DNA from 4 places in the Chelatococcus sp. HY11 genome. Region 4 is predicted to be linked to each of the others. Evidence: predicted binding sites of a transcription regulator. Region 4 holds the regulator's gene; each other region holds the start of a gene.
What was found. The regulator LexA, encoded in region 4, represses DNA repair genes until DNA is damaged. The targets are predictions, from matches to a motif close to TGTTCNNNNTGTGTTCNG.
Positions count from the first base shown of each region.

Region 1: KIO74_RS01290 (ATP-dependent helicase) is a predicted target of LexA. The motif match lies at 2,942-2,959, and genes of this name have one in related genera.
Region 2: KIO74_RS14705 (helicase-related protein) is a predicted target of LexA. The motif match lies at 1,273-1,290, and genes of this name have one in related genera.
Region 3: KIO74_RS04080 (ImuA family protein) is a predicted target of LexA. The motif match lies at 2,719-2,736, and genes of this name have one in related genera.

Region 1 covers NZ_JAHBRX010000001.1:248,303-252,436, reverse strand. The annotation lists gene KIO74_RS01305 (AsmA family protein) at 1-607, opposite strand, end outside; gene KIO74_RS01300 (FAD-binding oxidoreductase) at 897-2,309, opposite strand; gene KIO74_RS01295 (hypothetical protein) at 2,469-2,789, opposite strand; gene KIO74_RS01290 (ATP-dependent helicase) at 2,970-4,134, shown strand, end outside.
Region 2 covers NZ_JAHBRX010000001.1:3,213,246-3,217,379, forward strand. The annotation lists gene KIO74_RS14700 (DUF3108 domain-containing protein) at 1-800, shown strand, start outside; gene KIO74_RS14705 (helicase-related protein) at 1,415-4,134, shown strand, end outside.
Region 3 covers NZ_JAHBRX010000001.1:829,011-833,144, forward strand. The annotation lists gene KIO74_RS04070 (error-prone DNA polymerase) at 1-260, opposite strand, end outside; gene KIO74_RS04075 (Y-family DNA polymerase) at 282-1,850, opposite strand; gene KIO74_RS04080 (ImuA family protein) at 1,792-2,697, opposite strand; tRNA gene KIO74_RS04085 (tRNA-Asn) at 3,377-3,452, opposite strand; tRNA gene KIO74_RS04090 (tRNA-Cys) at 3,633-3,706, shown strand; gene KIO74_RS04095 (protein-L-isoaspartate O-methyltransferase family protein) at 3,854-4,134, shown strand, end outside.
Region 4 covers NZ_JAHBRX010000001.1:1,125,335-1,129,468, reverse strand. The annotation lists gene KIO74_RS05350 (ComEC/Rec2 family competence protein) at 203-2,536, shown strand; gene lexA (transcriptional repressor LexA) at 2,514-3,215, opposite strand; gene KIO74_RS05340 (ABC transporter permease) at 3,714-4,134, shown strand, end outside.

The DNA.
Region 1 (4,134 bases), 880 kb from region 4:
CGCGCAGGCGCCCCTCGGCATCGATCGTGCCGGTCGAGAGGCGCAGCGGTATGTTCCCCACCTGCCCGGCGATGCGCCACGGCCCGGACAGAGCCACCGCCTGGATCTCCCCGCTGATCGGCCCGATGTCGCGCACACCGCCCTCGGCCTCGATGAGGCGCAGTTGTCCCGCGTCGACCACCAGCTTCTCGATGCCGAATGCGGTGATCGGCATCGGGATCGAGTTGCTGAGCTCGGGAAGCATCACGCGCCCGTCATCGCCCACAACAGCTGTGACCACCGGCCGCACGAGCCGCGCCTCGACCACGCGGACCGCACCCGACAGCAGCGCGGTGGTTTCAAGCTCCACCGAGAGTTCGTTCGCCGTGATGCCAGGACGGCCCGCGGCCGGAGTACCGATCGTGACACGGCCTAAGATCACCCGCGGCGAAGGCAGGAGCCGCAGATTGATATCACCCTGCGTGATCACCGGGAGACCAAGGGCCCGTGACAGCGCGAGCTCCACGTCCCCCCGCCGCGCGTCCCAATCGACGAAATAAGGCACTGCGAGCGCCGCGCAGAGCACGAGGACAATCAGGCCAGCGATGATCGTCAGGATATCGCGCACGCTTCTGGGCTCTTGGATCGATCGGTCATGGGCGGTCGGTCAGGCAGTCTGTCGTGGGCGGTCGGTTGCGAGAGAACGCGGCCAAGCGGCCACTAGGGTCGAACCTATACTAGCGACTTCCCTGCAGAAAATGACTAGGAGTGGCAAGCATTTTGGTCAAAACGTATTTTGCTCAAAACGCGTTCTGTCGCCCGCGCGGGGTGACGACACACCGTGCAGTGAACACATCTGGCCGCACGACATGCCAGACGATAGCGCCCCCGGTTGGCATTTCGAGGGCATCTGCGCATTAAACGTCGACGATCTTGCCGGGATTCATGATGTTCAGCGGATCGATCGCCCGTTTGATTCGGGCCATCAGGTCGAGAGCCGGGGCACCGTGCTCCGCCTCGAGATAATGCATCTTCTTCTGCCCCACGCCGTGCTCGCCCGTGCAGGTTCCGCCCATGGCGAGCGCGCGCATCACCAGGCGTTTCAGGAACGCCTCCAGCACCTCGATCTCCGCCGGGTCTTCCGTATTCACGAGCGGCTGCACGTGGAAATTGCCGTCTCCGACGTGCCCGACGATCGGGGCGATCAACCCGATCTCGGCGATGTCGGCCCGTGTCTCCTCCACACAATCGGCGAGCTGAGAGATCGGTACGCAGACGTCGGTCGGCACTGGCCGCGCGCCGGGCCGAAGCGCGAGCGTCGCCCAATAGGCGTCATGGCGCGCTTGCCACAGGCGCGAACGATCCTCCGCCTTGGTCTCCCAGATGAAGGGCCCGCCCCCGAGGTCTTTGGCGATTTCGCCAAAGCGCTCGGCTTGCTCGCGCACGCTCGCCTCCGTGCCGTGGAACTCCAGCAACAGCAGCGGGCTCTCCGGCAGGCCGAGTTTCGAGTGCAGGTTCACCGCCTTGACCATGGTCTGGTCGAGAAGCTCGATCCGGGCCACGGGCAAGCCGGTCTGGATCGTCAGGATGGTAGCGTCACACGCCGCATGCACCGAGGGGAACGGGCAGATGCCCGCCGACACGGCCTCGGGAATGCCGTGCAGCTTGAGAGTGATGGATGTGATGACGCCGAGCGTGCCCTCCGAGCCAACGAAAAGGCGCGTGAGGTCATAGCCGGCGGAGGATTTCTTGGCCCGGCTCGCGGTCTTCACCACGGCGCCCTCGGGCGTCACGACGGTCAGCGACAGCACGTTGTCCTTCATCGTGCCGTAGCGGACGGCATTGGTGCCGGAGGCGCGTGTCGCCGCCATGCCGCCGATCGAGGCGTCCGCGCCGGGGTCGATGGGGAAGAACAAGCCCTGGTCACGCAGGAAGTCGTTGAGTTCCTTGCGGGTCACTCCCGGTTCGACGACACAGCTCAGATCCTCGGCATGCACCGCGATGATCTGTTTCATCAGACTTGTATCGATCGAGATGCCGCCAAGCGGGGCGTTCACATGCCCCTCGAAGGACGTGCCCGTGCCGAAGGGAATGACCGGCACCCGGTGCTCGGCGCAAAGCCTGACGATGGCGACCACCTCCTCGGTCGTCTTTGGGAAGACGACGGCGTCGGGCGCCTGGCTCGGCACCCAGGTCAGGGTATTGCTGTGCTGCTCGCGAACCGCATGGCTTGTCACGAGCCGTGAACCGAAATTAGCGGCCAGGGCATCGACGACCGCTGCGACCGCATCCGGAGAAGGACGGACACCTGCTGGCGCGGCTTGCAACATCTCGATCGACCCCCCTTCTCGTGCCACGGCGCGCGAGGCGCCGTCACAGCCTGATCAAAGGCCCTTTTAGCTGCGTGCGCGGCCGGTGTCGAAACGAAAACAGGACATCAGCCCCGGAAACAGCCTCTCACCCATCGGCCAGCCACTGACGGCAACGTCCTATCGCCGGAAATTCTGCACTGGCGGCGGCGGAACATAGGCTGGCGGCGTGAGCTGCTGGCGCATCTGCTGGTTGCGCAGCTGATTCATCTGCTGCTGCTGAAGCTGCTGCTGGCTATTGTCCTGCAACTGGCGCTCGATAGCGCGGTTCTGCTGCTGGTAGTCGCGCTGGAACTGATTGTTCGTTTGCGCAAGTGCCCCCTGTGTCGCCACAAGGATCGCGATCATCGCACCAAATGAGACCACGGCGCGCGGCGCAATGCCCTTCTCGCTTTTGCCAGACTGAGGTCTTTCCCGACCCCAGGAAACACGCGTACGCATTTCGGTACACATCGCACCGCTCCTCCCATACCGCGCCCCGCGTACCTACATCAGAGCGCGCTATTTATATGGGATGGAAGCCGTCGCGCGCCATGGCTTTAGTGTGGGCAGCGTGCCCATAACGCCATCCGCATCGCCGGAAAGCTCGACGCCGTTCGCGTTTTGGTCCAAGGTCGTCCCATGAATCAAGGTCTGAACCACCCATCCCGGAAGCACGACGCCGACGGCGAGGCCACCCGGGCCGCGCCGCGTGGCGGCAGCCTCAGCGAGCGCGCCCGAGCGCAGGCAGCGCCTGTTGCCTATCTCGCCGGTCTCAACCACGAGCAGCGCCTCGCGGTGGAGACCACCGAGGGGCCGGTGCTCGTTCTCGCGGGTGCCGGCACGGGCAAGACCAGGGTGCTCACCACGCGCATCGCCCATCTGATCGCCATCGGCCGCGCCCGCCCTTCCGACATTCTCGCCGTCACCTTCACCAACAAGGCGGCGCGCGAGATGAAGGCGCGCGTCGGCATGCTGGTCGGGCCGGCGGCCGAAGGCATGCCCTGGCTCGGCACGTTCCATGCCATTTCCACCAAGATCCTGCGCCGCCACGCCGAGCTCGTCGGCCTCAAGAGCGATTTCACCATTCTCGACGTGGACGACCAGATCCGCCTCATGAAGCAGGTGATCCAGGCCGCTAATCTCGACGAGAAGCGCTGGCCGGCCCGCCAGCTCGCGAGCATCATCGACGGCTGGAAGAACCGGGCACTCGGCCCCGACCAAGTGCCGCACGGTGAGGGCGCCGCCTTCGCCAATGGCCGGGGCACAGAACTTTACCGCCATTATCAGGAACGCTTGAAGATCCTGAATGCCGCCGATTTCGGCGACCTGTTGACCGAGACCATCCGCCTCTTCCGCGAGCATCCGGACGTCCTCGCCCAGTATCAGAAGCGCTTCCGCTATATGCTGGTGGACGAATACCAAGACACCAACGTCGCGCAGTATCTGTGGCTCCGGCTGCTGGCCCAGGGGCGCGAGCCCGGCCAGCGCAATCTGGCCTGCGTCGGTGACGACGACCAGTCGATCTATGGCTGGCGTGGCGCGGAGGTGGACAACATCCTGCGCTTCGAGCACGATTTTCCGGGTGCCGTGGTGGTGCGACTGGAGCGCAACTACCGCTCCCATGCTCATATCCTCGCGGCTGCCTCCCACCTCATCGCCCATAACGAGGGCCGGCTCGGCAAGACACTGCGCACGGACGATGAACCGGGCGAGAAGGTGACGATCACCGGCGCGTGGGACTCGGAGGAAGAGGCCCGCCTCGTCGGCGAAGAGATCGAGGCGTTGCAGGCCAAGGGGCACAATC
Region 2 (4,134 bases), 2.1 Mb from region 4:
GAGCCATGTTCGGGCTTTTGGCGCTCGCGCCTTTGCCCGCGAGCGCCGCGTCGATTGAGGCCAACTACGACATCTCCCTGCTCGGCCTGAAGATCGGCGTTGCCGCCATCAAGGCCGATGTCCTCAAAGACCAGTACAAGCTCGATGTCTGGTCACAGCTCACGGGCCTGGCCGGCGTCATCACCGGGGGCAAGGGGGCGGCCACGTCTACCGGCAGCATCTCCGGCGATCGCATCCTCCCCACGACCTTCGCCGTGACGACGGCGAATTCCGAAAAGTCGATAACCGTCCGCATGGCCTTGGCCGGCGGCAGCGTGCAGGCCGTCGAGATCAAGCCGCCGATCGAACCAAGACCGGACCGCATACCGGTTACCGAGCAGAACAAGCGCGGCGTGGTCGACCCGCTTTCAGCCCTGCTGATGCCGGCGTCTTCCAGGAACGCGTCGAGCGAGGCGGCCTGCAACCGCACGATTCCCGTCTTCGACGGCGCCACGCGCTTTGATGTGAAGTTGTCCTACGCTCGTCAGGAGACCGTACGCAGTCCCACCTACTCCGGCCCCGTATCCGTATGCCGGGCGCGATATATGCCCATCTCCGGCCATCGGGCCGATCGGACGGCCACCAAATTCATGGAAAACAACAAGGATATGGAAGCCTGGTTGATGCCTGTGGGCGATGACCGGGTTTTCATCCCATACCGCATTTCAGTACGCACTCCGCTTGGCACGACCGTCATCGAAGCGACCCGCGTGAATGTGAACGGCGATGGTCCGCAGATGCCGGTACGCGCGCGGAACTGAGCCGCGGGAACACGTTCCCCGACTTTAGGCTGAATCGACATTTAGGAATGACACGCGCGGTCATCCCGGGACGAGCGTAAGCTCGGGCCCGGGATCCAGAGCCGATACGGTTCGTGAGTGGCCATCTGCCTTTGCACAAGGCGTCATTAGTGCTGAATCGGCCCGTTTCTGGATTCCGGACAGCGGCATACAAATCGGGTAGACCCGACTTGTTGATCCAAGATGGCGAACTCGGCAACACCCGAGTTCAGCCGGCTTCCGGGATGACACCGAGTTTCCCGCACCAATCCCACATGGGCGCTCAAAGCATTCCGGCACGTGTGTGAGCCGCGGCTGCGTTGTTTCCCGAATCGTTCCAGTCGATCGCGACGCGATCGCTGTATTTCACTTGTGTCTATTCAAAGCGGCGACCACCATATCTCGTGTGAGAACGAAACCTGATTCTGTAGGAGTCAGCGATTCGGCCGCGATTCGTTCTGGACTCGTTCCAGTGCATAAATTCAGCCGCGCTTTACGTATCGATGTGATACAGAAGGCGAGCCACATCGCGTTCAGGGCCGTTGCGGGAGTTGCGGTCACGGCGTTTCCGTCCAGTCTCTACGGCATCGGGTTTCATGGTTTCATCCCTGACGGCAGCACGGTCGCTCTCACCTCAGATGCGGGCGCGCGGTGTAACCGCGGTTCTCGGCCCCACCAACACCGGCAAGACACATCTCGCCATCGAAAGGATGGTTGGCCACACCAGCGGTGTCATCGGGCTGCCGCTCAGGCTGCTCGCGCGCGAGGTCTACGGTCGGGTGGTGGAACGCGTCGGCGCTGACGCCGTCGCGCTCATTACCGGCGAGGAAAAAATCAAGCCGCCCAACGCGCGCTACTGGGTCGCCACCGTCGAGGCGATGCCAAGCGATCTCGACGTCGCGTTCTGCGCGATCGACGAGATCCAGCTCGCGGCGGATCTCGACCGGGGGCATATCTTTACGGACCGCCTCCTCAACCGGCGCGGCTACGCGGAGACGCTGATCATCGGCGCGGCCACGATGCGCCCGCTGGTCGAGACGCTCATCCCCGGCGCCAATATCGTTTCGCGCCCGCGCCTCTCGACGCTGACCTTCACCGGCGAGAAGAAGATCACGCGGCTACCGCCGCGCTCCGCCATCGTCGCTTTCTCCGCGGAGGAGGTCTACACGATCGCCGAGCTGGTGAAGCGCCAGAAGGGCGGCGCCGCCGTCGTGCTGGGCGCGCTCAGCCCACGCACACGCAACGCGCAGGTCGCGCTCTATCAATCGGGCGAGGTGGACTATCTCATCGCCACGGACGCCATCGGCATGGGCCTCAATCTCGAGGTCAACCATGTCGCTTTCGCCGGCGACCGGAAATTCGACGGCTTCGGCTTTCGCCAGCTCAATCCCGCGGAGTTCGGCCAGATCGCGGGACGCGCCGGGCGCTATATGCGCGACGGCACCTTCGGCACGACCGGACGCTGTCCTCCCTTCGAGGCGGAACTCGTCGAGGCGCTGGAGAGCCACAGCTTCGACCCCGTCCGCGTGGCGCAATGGCGCAATGCCGACCTCAATTTCCGCTCGCTCGGCGCGCTGCAGGCGAGCCTCGCAGTCCTGCCGACCGAGAAGGGGCTGACCCGCGCGCCGCTCGCCGACGACGTGAATGCGCTCGACATCGCCTGCCGTGACGATGACATCCGGCGGCTCGCGACCGGCGAGGAAGCCGTCTCCCGGCTCTGGGAAGTATGCCGCATCCCGGACTATCGGCGCGTGGCGCCGGCGGCGCATGCTGATCTCATCGTGACGATTTACCGTGCGTTGATGACCCAGGGCGTGATAGCGGATGACTGGTTTCGTCGGCAGGTCGCGCTCGTGGACAGGACCGATGGGGATATCGATACCCTTTCGGCCCGCATCGCGCAGGTGCGCACCTGGACCTTTGTTGCCAACCGTCCCGACTGGTTACGTGATCCTGAGCATTGGCAGGAGGCCACCCGTCAGGTAGAGGACAAACTGTCGGATGCTCTGCATGAGCGTTTGGCGAGCCGGTTCGTTGATCGGCGGACCAGCGTACTCATGCGGCGCTTGAGAGAGAATGCGATGCTCGAAGCGGAAGTGACCGCCAGCGGCGACGTCCTGGTCGAAGGCCAGCATGTCGGTCGGCTGCACGGATTTCAGTTTGCCCCGGATCCCCAGGCCGATGGCCAGGAGGCCAAGGCATTGCGGGCGGCGGCCCAGAAGGCGCTGGCTGGCGAGATCGAGGCCCGTGCCGAGCGCTTTTCCCAAGCGCCGGACGATACCTTCGTGCTCGCCAATGACGGTACCATCCGCTGGATGGGCGAGGCTGTCGCCAAGCTCGTGGCGGGCGACAAGCTGCTCGCCCCGCGCTTCAGGCTGCTGGCGGACGAACAGCTGTCCGGGCCACCGCGCGACAAGGTGGATACGCGCCTCCAAACCTGGATCAAGGCGCATATCACCAAGCTGCTCGGCCCGCTGACCGCTCTTGAGGAAGCCGCCGACATTCCCGGCATCGCCCGCGGCATTGCCTTCCAGATCACCGAGGCGCTCGGCGTGCTGGAACGCGCGCGCGTCGCGCAGGACGTGAAGAGCCTCGACCAGGACGGGCGCGCGGCGCTCCGTCGCTATGGCGTGCGCTTCGGCGCCTATCATCTCTACCTGCCGCTGTTGCTCAAGCCGGCCCCGCGCGGGCTCGCCGCCCAGCTCTGGGCGCTGAAGCACGGCGGGCTCGACGTTAAGGGCCTGGACGAGATCCCGCATCTCGCCGCCTCGGGCCGCACGTCCTTCCCGGCTGATACCGAGGTGCCGCGCGGGCTCTATCGCGCCGCCGGCTTCCGGGTGTGCGGCGGTCGCGCCGTCCGTATCGACATCCTCGAACGTCTGGCGGATCTGATACGGCCGGCGATCGGCTATCGCCCCGGCACGACGCCCGGCGAACCGCCGGCTGGCGCCGCCGATGGCGATGGTTTCGTGGTGACGGTCGGCATGACCTCGCTCGCCGGCTGTTCCGGTGAGGACTTCTCATCGATCCTGAAATCTCTCGGATATGTGGTCGACCGGCGCGCCGGCCCGGCCATCACCGTCCCGCTCGTGCCGGCTCCCCAACTCATTCGCCCGGCGGCGGATGCTGCCGCGGAAGCCGAGGCTGCTTCCACAGTGGAGGAGCCCACTCCGGCTGTTGACGCCAGCAACGGAGAGGCAACGGTTTCCGTTGACGAGACGGAGCAGGCGGCCGACGTGACGGCTGATACGACCGGCGACTTAGCGGATGCTGCCGCGGAAGCCGAAGCCTCCGATAGCCCCAGCGATGCCGTGGC
Region 3 (4,134 bases), 300 kb from region 4:
GCGCCGACCAGGAGCTTGAAGGGCAGGGCGGCGCCAGCATTCTCCTTGGCATAGGCGCGCGCGGCATCCCGCACCGGCACATAGGCGCGCACGACCCCGGCCACGGTGTTGCGATCCGCGACGCCGATGCCGTTCTGGCCGAGCGCGGCGGCGCGCCGGACCATATCGGCCGGATGCGAGGTGCCGCGCAGGAAGGAGAAATGCGTGGCGGCGACCGGATCGCCATAAAGAAGAGGGGGCGGGATGATGTCGTCCGGCATGGCGGTGTCTCGATGCTGGCCTCAGGCAAACAGGCCGTGCAGGAACCAGCGGGGATGCTTGATCTCCACCGCATAGAGGCCCTCGCGGAACAGCCAGAAGCGGTGGCCGTTGCGGTCCTCGACCCGGAAATAATCGCGGGTCAGCGCGCCCTCAGCCTCGCGCCACCATTCCGGCGCGATGCGTTCCGGCCCTTCGGCGGCGGCGATTTCATGTAAGATCCGCCGCCACAGGAAGCGCAGCGGCGGCCCATCCGGCACCTCGGCCAGGGTCTCAATGGGCTGCGGCGGATCGAACAGGCAGAACGGCTGGGCCGGGGGATCACCGGCGAGACCACCGCCGGCCAAGCCAGTGCCGGCCAGATTCTGGAGCCAGGCTGTCCCGGATTTGTCCGGCCTGCCGCCAGGGGCGATCGCCGGAACGAGGCGCGCCATGCGCTCCGGGACATGGCTGTCCTCAGGCGTGAAGCGCAGAACCCGTGCCTGGCCATAGCGCACACTCAGCCGGTCGATGAGATCGGCCAGGCTTTCCGTGTCACGCTGGCGGCCGTCGAGGCCGCTCTGGACCGTGGTCATGGTCTCGGCGGCGAGAACGTCAAGGCGTATCATGTCGAAGCCGAAACCCGGGTCGATCGGATCGGCGAGGGCGGCTATCCTCTCGGACAACAGTTTCATCACGATGGCAGCGTCGCGCAGGGGGCGTCCCGTCTCGATCCGGACGCGGCGGATGGCGCCATCCGCCCGATAGAGGGAAGCCTCGAAATGGCGCCCGCCGGCGCCCCGCTCCGCCAGCATGGCCTCCAGCTCCCGCCCCAGCCCGCGCAAGGTTGCCAGCACCGTATCCATGAGGGCGATCGGCTCGGCGAAGCGACGTGTCGCGATGAGCTCCGGCACAGGCCGGCGCGGCGAGATGGGATGCTGGGCCTCGCCAAGGGTGCGGGCCAGCCGGTTGACGAGATCCGCGCCAAACCGCGCGGCGAGCGGGGCACGCGGCCGGCTGGCGAGATCGCCGATGGTGGTGAGGCCGGCGCGGGTGAGGGCGCGGAGGCTCTGCCCCTCCAGGCCGAGGGCCGCGACGGGTAGGGGGCGGACGGCGTCCTTTTCCTGGCCTGAGGGAACGAGCCCTCCCCGGCCGTGGCGGGCGACGGCCCGCGCCGCATCGGGCGTATCGGCGATGGCGCTCAAGGCGGTAAAGCCCTGCGCCGCCAGGCGTGCCATGAGATCGTCGCGCAATTCAGCCTCGCCCCCGAAGAGATGCGCGCAACCGGTGATATCGAGCTGGAGGCCGTCCTCGCCATCGAGACCGACCAGCGGCGTATAGCGATCACACCAGTCAGCGATGTGATCGCGCAGGGCAAGATCCGCCCTCTGATCCTCATCGGCCAGAATGAGATGGGGCACGCGCGCACGGGCATCAGCCAGGGTAAGGCCAGGTCGCAGTCCAAGCCTACGTGCGTGGGCATCGGCCTGGACGATGCGCAGGGCGCTCTTGATCTTGGCGACGACGACAAGGGGAGGCGCGGGACAAGCGGCCTCAGCCCGCGGCCCGTCTCCGGCCGGTCTGGCTGGGGTGCTCGACACGGCTGTCGCCATGGAAGGGACCTTGGAGGGGGACGACATTCCAGCCGGCCGGCCGGTTCTCGCGGACAGGCGATGCAGGCGGTCGGTCGCCAGAAGAGGCAGCCACAGGGCGAGATAGCGCCGCTTTTCGGAAGGCACGGTCATCGCGATTCCACTCCACGCGGAAAGTCTGTGGTGGATAGCCCTCCCTGTGCAGCAGCAGGCCGATCTCGAAGGCCGGCGCGCCGGGAGCCCCGGCCGCGAGAGGAGAGGAGGGCGCCGCGCACACGCTCCAGCGGGTCAGCGCGGCGCTCGGCTGCGGCGTGGCACCCGTGCCGCTGCGAATGAGGAGGGCGGTGACGCCGGCCTTGGCCGCGGCACGGTTGAGGCGCTGGCTCGCCGTGAGGTCGAGGGCCTTCGGCGCCCCCCAGAGTTCGACGACCACGACGCCGGGCGCCTGGCAGCGTAAGGCCTCATGCCCTGCCCGCAACGCCTGCAGGGCATCAGGCATGCGCAGCAGCACGACGTCTTCAGGCGGCAGGCCGAATTCCTGGAGGCCGGGCGCGTGCAATTCACCTTGTTCCTGCGCGACCATGTCCTGACGGACCCAGATGATGGGACGGTAGGCGGCCGCGCAGGCGGTGAGGGCGAGGCCGAATCCGCGCGTGGCAGCTGCGTCCCCCGCGCTGGCCGCGAAGATTTCATGCAAGGCCGCCCGCCGCAGCCCGCCGCCGATGGCCGTATCGAGGGCAGGCAGCCCAAGGGGAAAGCGCCCTTCATCCAAGGCCTGCGGCGACACGGTCTCTATCGCCCTCTCAGCCGTGACGATGGTGGCAATATCGTGCCGAAGCCCGACGAGAGACCCCCTCGCGGTGCCCATGGAAAAATCCTTGCAGTATAATGTTCTCTGTTTGTTCTAAAATAGGCTCCTCTTTCGGATGAGTCAACACGTGCGAATCGAGGGCTGACGGGCTGGGATGTGCCTCTTCGGCATCCCGGGCAGGCATTTTTCAAGCGAAGAGAGGAGTGTTCGCGAGGGGACGACAGACGACGAGGCTGGATTCGCAAGGAATTGTTAACATTATCAAGTAATTGCGACCTAATGGCGCAGTTGGGGCTTCATGGTTATCCAAGCGTTGACTGGCGCGGCGGACAGCCGCCACCCGCATAGTCCCGAACAGCGGAACAAGAAGGCGGACTGCTGCTGAGCGATGCCAGATTCAGCCCGCGATATCGGGGGCGCGGCATTCATGGGAGATGGGAAACAACGGGGACTGCGGCACGCCTTCGGCGGGGCTGATCACAGATCGCTGTCAGGCCCAATAGTGATCATGAACCATGTTGCCCAGGCGGTGCCTGTCAAAGCCATGCTATCCCCGAAGACAAGGCTAAGCGGGCATCAGGGTGCGCGCCAGCAAGGCAAGCAGCCCAATCAGCGATGAAACAGAGGAATCTCAAGGGATAAGGGGCGTTGCGGCGTGAATACAACCCAGCCTGTCATCCAGTCCATAAGCAGGTTTATAAGCACCGCCGCTATAAAGACCAGATTGTGGATTGATTGGCTCCCCGAGCAGGACTCGAACCTGCGACAAAGCGGTTAACAGCCGCTTGCTCTACCAACTGAGCTATCGGGGATCGCTAACGCAGGGCAGTGGGTACAGTATGTCCGTGGGGACTGCAACCCCCCTTTTCGAGGAACGCGAAATTTTTGCGCGAGTTGTTCCGAGTTTTTGTGAATGGGAGGGTGCTGGACCAATTTAGCGCACATTGCGGTGTTGCGGCGGACGGTGGAGCTTTGCTATGAACCCTCCACGAGGCCTCGTGGCGGAGTGGTTACGCAGAGGACTGCAAATCCTTGCACCCCGGTTCGATTCCGGGCGAGGCCTCCAACAAGTTAGACCATGCGCCGATGGAAGTGCCAGGCGGCATCGACGCCCGTCTGAGGGCGGAAGTCAGCGCTTTTTCAAATATTTAGAGATGCTTCTTAGCTCTGTGAGGCTTTGCGTATCTCCCACTTGCCTACGGTGGAGTAGCCGATGAATGACTTCGCGCGGTTGCGCCGGACCATGGTGGATAATCAGGTCCGAACCTATGATGTCACGAGTCGTGGTCTGCTCGCTGTCCTCGAGGATGCGCCTCGTGAATTGTTCCTGCCGGAGGGGCAGGAGGATTTAGCCTATAGCGACCAGAATCTGGTGTTCGGCGATGCCGCCGGCGGTCGTTATTGCATGCTCGCGCCGATGATACTGGCGCGCCTCATTCAAGCTCTCGATATCGCGCCCGGGGCCCGTGTTCTCGATGTGGGGAGTGGCTTTGG
Region 4 (4,134 bases):
CCGGTTTGCTTTTTGGCTCAGCTGGTCGCGGTCGATTTGGTGCGGCGTCTCCGGGAATATGTTTCATGGTCCGGCGCTTTCAAGCCCGGCGCGCTTTCGCCTGCCGATCACGTGATTGTTCGTTCTTTGCGTTTCGCGTTTCAGAACCACTCCATTGCAACCTGGCCGCGACCCGGTCCGTCATTCAGGGTATTCCGCCCGCATGGCCCGCCAGAAGAGCCGCGCGATTACCGTCGTCGATGACGGCAGACCATCACGCCTTGCCGCCTGGGGCCTGCTGCCGGGATGGCATAGTCTCGTCACCGGCGGGGCGCGTGGTGGCGCTCGGGATCTCCTTGTTCTGGAGGCCGAGCGGCGGCGCGCCTTCCTGTGGCTGCCCGTCGCGTTTGGTTGCGGCATCATTCTCTACTTTCTCGCCGACGCGGAGCCTTCCCTGTGGCCGTCGGCGATTGGAACGGGTGTCGCGGCTCTCGTTGCTGCGGTCACGGGCCGCCATCGCCGCCTCGCCGGTGTGGCCATCGCCGTTGCGGCCGTCATGGCGGGGTTTGCGGCGGCGACATGGCGAACGCGCAGCGTGGCCGCGCCGGTGCTCGTCCGGCCGATGATCGCCAAGCTTGGCGGGCTTGTTCTCAGCGTAGAGGAGCGCCCGGCGGGCCCCCGCATCGTCGTCAGGGTCGCAAGCCTTGGATCGCTCACGGCGAATGATCGCCCCGCGCAGGTGCGCGTCTCCCTTCGTCCGGGTGCGAGCGTAAAGGCGGGTGACTTCATCGAGGCGACAGCCCGCCTTCTGCCGCCACCGACAGCCGCGCGCCCTGGCGGCTATGACTTCGCCAGGGATGCCTTCTTCGCCGAACTTGGGGCGGTGGGCTCGCTCGTCGGAAAGGTGACGGTCCGGGCGCCGCCCGAGGCGCCGGACATCTGGACCGCGTTGACCATTGCGAATGACGTCGCCCGCAATACCCTGACGGAGCGTATCGCCAAAGCCTCCGGAGGGCAGGAGGGGGCGCTGGCGGCAGCGCTTGTCACGGGCAAGCGCGGATTGATCACGGAGGAGGTCAACGATGCCCTGCGCGCGGCCGGCATCTATCATATCGTGTCGATCTCCGGCCTCCATATGGCACTCGCGGCCGGCAGTCTGTTCTGGGCGGCGCGAGCGCTTCTGTCGCTTTGGCCGGCGATCGCGCTTGCCTGGCCGGTGAAGAAGATGGCCGCCGTCATCGGGATGCTCGGTGCCACGGCCTACTGTCTGTTCTCCGGCGCCGAGGTGGCCACCCAGCGCTCCCTTGTGATGACCATCGTCATGATGGGCGCGATCCTGATCGACCGGCCAGCCCTCTCCATGCGCAATCTCGCCCTGTCGGCGCTCATCTGCCTCGCCCTGCGCCCGGAAGCCCTGTTGGGCCCGAGTTTCCAGATGTCCTTCGCAGCGGTCGCCGGGATGATCGCCTTCACTGTGAGGCCCTCGGGGCTTCTCGCCGGTGGCGCGCCCTCATCAGACGCCTACGGCTGGATGCGGGCCGCGGGGCGATGGGCGTTTCTTCTGACGACGACCACGACGGTTGCGACCATCGCCACGGCCCCGTTCAGCGCCTATCATTTCCAGACCCTCAACCCGTTCGGCCTGCTCGGCAATGCCATGGCCTTGCCGCTGATCGAGCTCGCGGTGATGCCGCTCTCGGTGCTGGGCGTCTTTGCGTCGTTCTTTGAGCTCGATCGGCCGGTCTGGTGGCTGATCGGCCAGGCCACGGTGCCGGTGCTGGCCTCCGCCCGCGCGGTCGCCGAGCTCGAACGCTCGCGTGTCATTGTGCCTGCCTTCGATGTCGGAGCGCTCGGCGTGATGGTCATCGCCATCCTCTGGGTCACGCTATGGACGACGGCCTTGCGCTGGCTCGCCCTTCTTCCCGCGGTGATTGGGCTCGTGATGGCCCATGGCACGTCGCGTCCTGACATTTACATCGATCGCGGTGCGAGCGGCCTCGCCCTGCGCGTCTCCGACGGCCGGCTCGTCATCCTCGGCAAACCGTCGGGCTTTGTGCTGGAACAATGGTTGCGGGCCGATGGCGATGGACGCGCGATCGAGGATCCCTCCTTGCGCCACGGAACGCTCTGCGACCCGCTCGGCTGTACAGCACGCTTGAAGAGCGGTCAGGTGATCGCCTTTGTTCGTGACAAGCGCGCTTTTCCCGAAGACTGTAAACGTGCCGCTGTCATCGTCAGCCCATTGCCGGCAACGCGAACCTGCGAAGCCGGCACAATCATCGATCGGCGCGTTCTCGACAGAAGTGGCGCCATCATGCTGACGCTGGATCCCCGTGATGCAGCTTTCAACCGGACCCAGGCGCTATCGACGGCATCGCGACCATGGATCACCGGCGTGAAACCGCCGCAACCATCGGCCAGGCCCTCAGACGAGAAGACGTCAACCGTCAAGGCACCCGCCTCAAGACGTCAAAGCCTCGATCCCATCGACGCCATGCCGGACGGCCTCCCCGAGGGAGAGGAGAGGGAGCCGCTCAATAGCGACGTAGAAGACTGACGAGCTTGCCCTGGATGCGCACCCTGTCAGGCCCGAGGACACGTGTTTCATAGGCGGGATTGGCAGCCTCGAGCGCAATCGACGAGCCACGCCGGCGCAGCCGCTTCAGGGTGGCCTCCTCGTCATCGATCAGGGCAACGATAATATCCCCCGTATCGGCCATGTCCTGGCGCCGGATAACGACGGTATCACCATCGAGAATGCCCGCCTCGATCATGGAATCGCCACGCACCTCAAGGGCGAAATGTTCACCCGCGCTGAGCATTTCGACTGGAATGGCCAAAGTATTGCTACGGGACTGGATCGCTGAGATGGGCGTGCCCGCCGCGATGCGTCCCATAACGGGCACCGAAATCGTCTTTGGTGCATCGGTCTCCGTGGCAGGCGGAAGATTGCGCACGCGACCGAGGCCGCCCTCCACCACGCTGGGGCTGAATTTTCCCCGCGGGGCGGCTGCCATGGCATTATCTGGTAGCTTGATGACTTCGAGAGCGCGCGCCCGGTTAGGAAGCCGGCGAATAAAACCGCGTTCCTCAAGAGCAATGATGAGGCGGTGAATGCCCGATTTCGATTTCAGATCGAGCGCCTCCTTCATCTCATCGAAAGATGGGGGCACGCTCGTTTCCCGAAGCCGCTCATGGATAAAGCGAAGAAGCTCGTTTTGCTTGCGTGTCAGCATGTCGTGACCACCCCGCCTTCCGTTTTGCCAGCTTCCAACGCCATCCGGATCGATCAGTTTTGAGGAGCAATTGCACCGATTCGATACTGTGCGCCTGAACTAGGAAACAAATCATGAACGACGATAGCTGTTCTCTATGTGTTCCGCAAGCCTCAAAGCGAATGCAGAGTTTCAAGGCCGGTTTCCATGCCCGGTTTCAAGCTCGAATATCCGTGCCGAATATCCGTCCTGATCGGCTCTTTTTCCGCGAACTCTCCGGAGGCCTGTTTGGAGCCTGACCGCTTGCTCGCGACGAAGCGCCAATCGGACGGGCCTCTCTCAGACGGGCGCGGGCTTTTAAGTTTGTGAATTTTTCTGCCAAAATATCGTTTATAATGAAATTGAAGCTTGTGAATTTAAGCGCGGCCGATAAGATCAGCTCAACTTCAAATCAAAGCGGTCGCAGAATGCGATCCGTCGATCTCCCATTGGGTGCGGCGGTGGCAGGGGAACTATTGTATGGGCCGTTACATCGTGCAGCGACTCATCCTCACGATTCCGGTGCTCATCGGCATCATGCTGGTGTGCTTTTTCCTCACGCGTCTGAGTGGCGATCCGACCGATCTCATGTTGCCGACCAATGCGACTGAGGAGGCCCGGGCCGCCTTCCGGTCTGTCCACGGTCTCGACAGGCCGTTGTGGGAACAGTTTGTCACATTCTTCGCCAACGGCCTCATGGGCGATTTCGGCTCCTCGTTGCGCTTCAACCAGCCCGCGATGAGCCTTGTCTGGGAACGTCTTGGCGCGACCACCGAGCTGGCGGCGGCGACAATGGCCATGGCGCTCCTCATCGGCGTGCCGGCGGGAGTCGCCGCTGCCTATCGCCGCAATACCCCGGCCGACATCACCATTCGCGGCATCACCTTGATGGGGCAGGCGC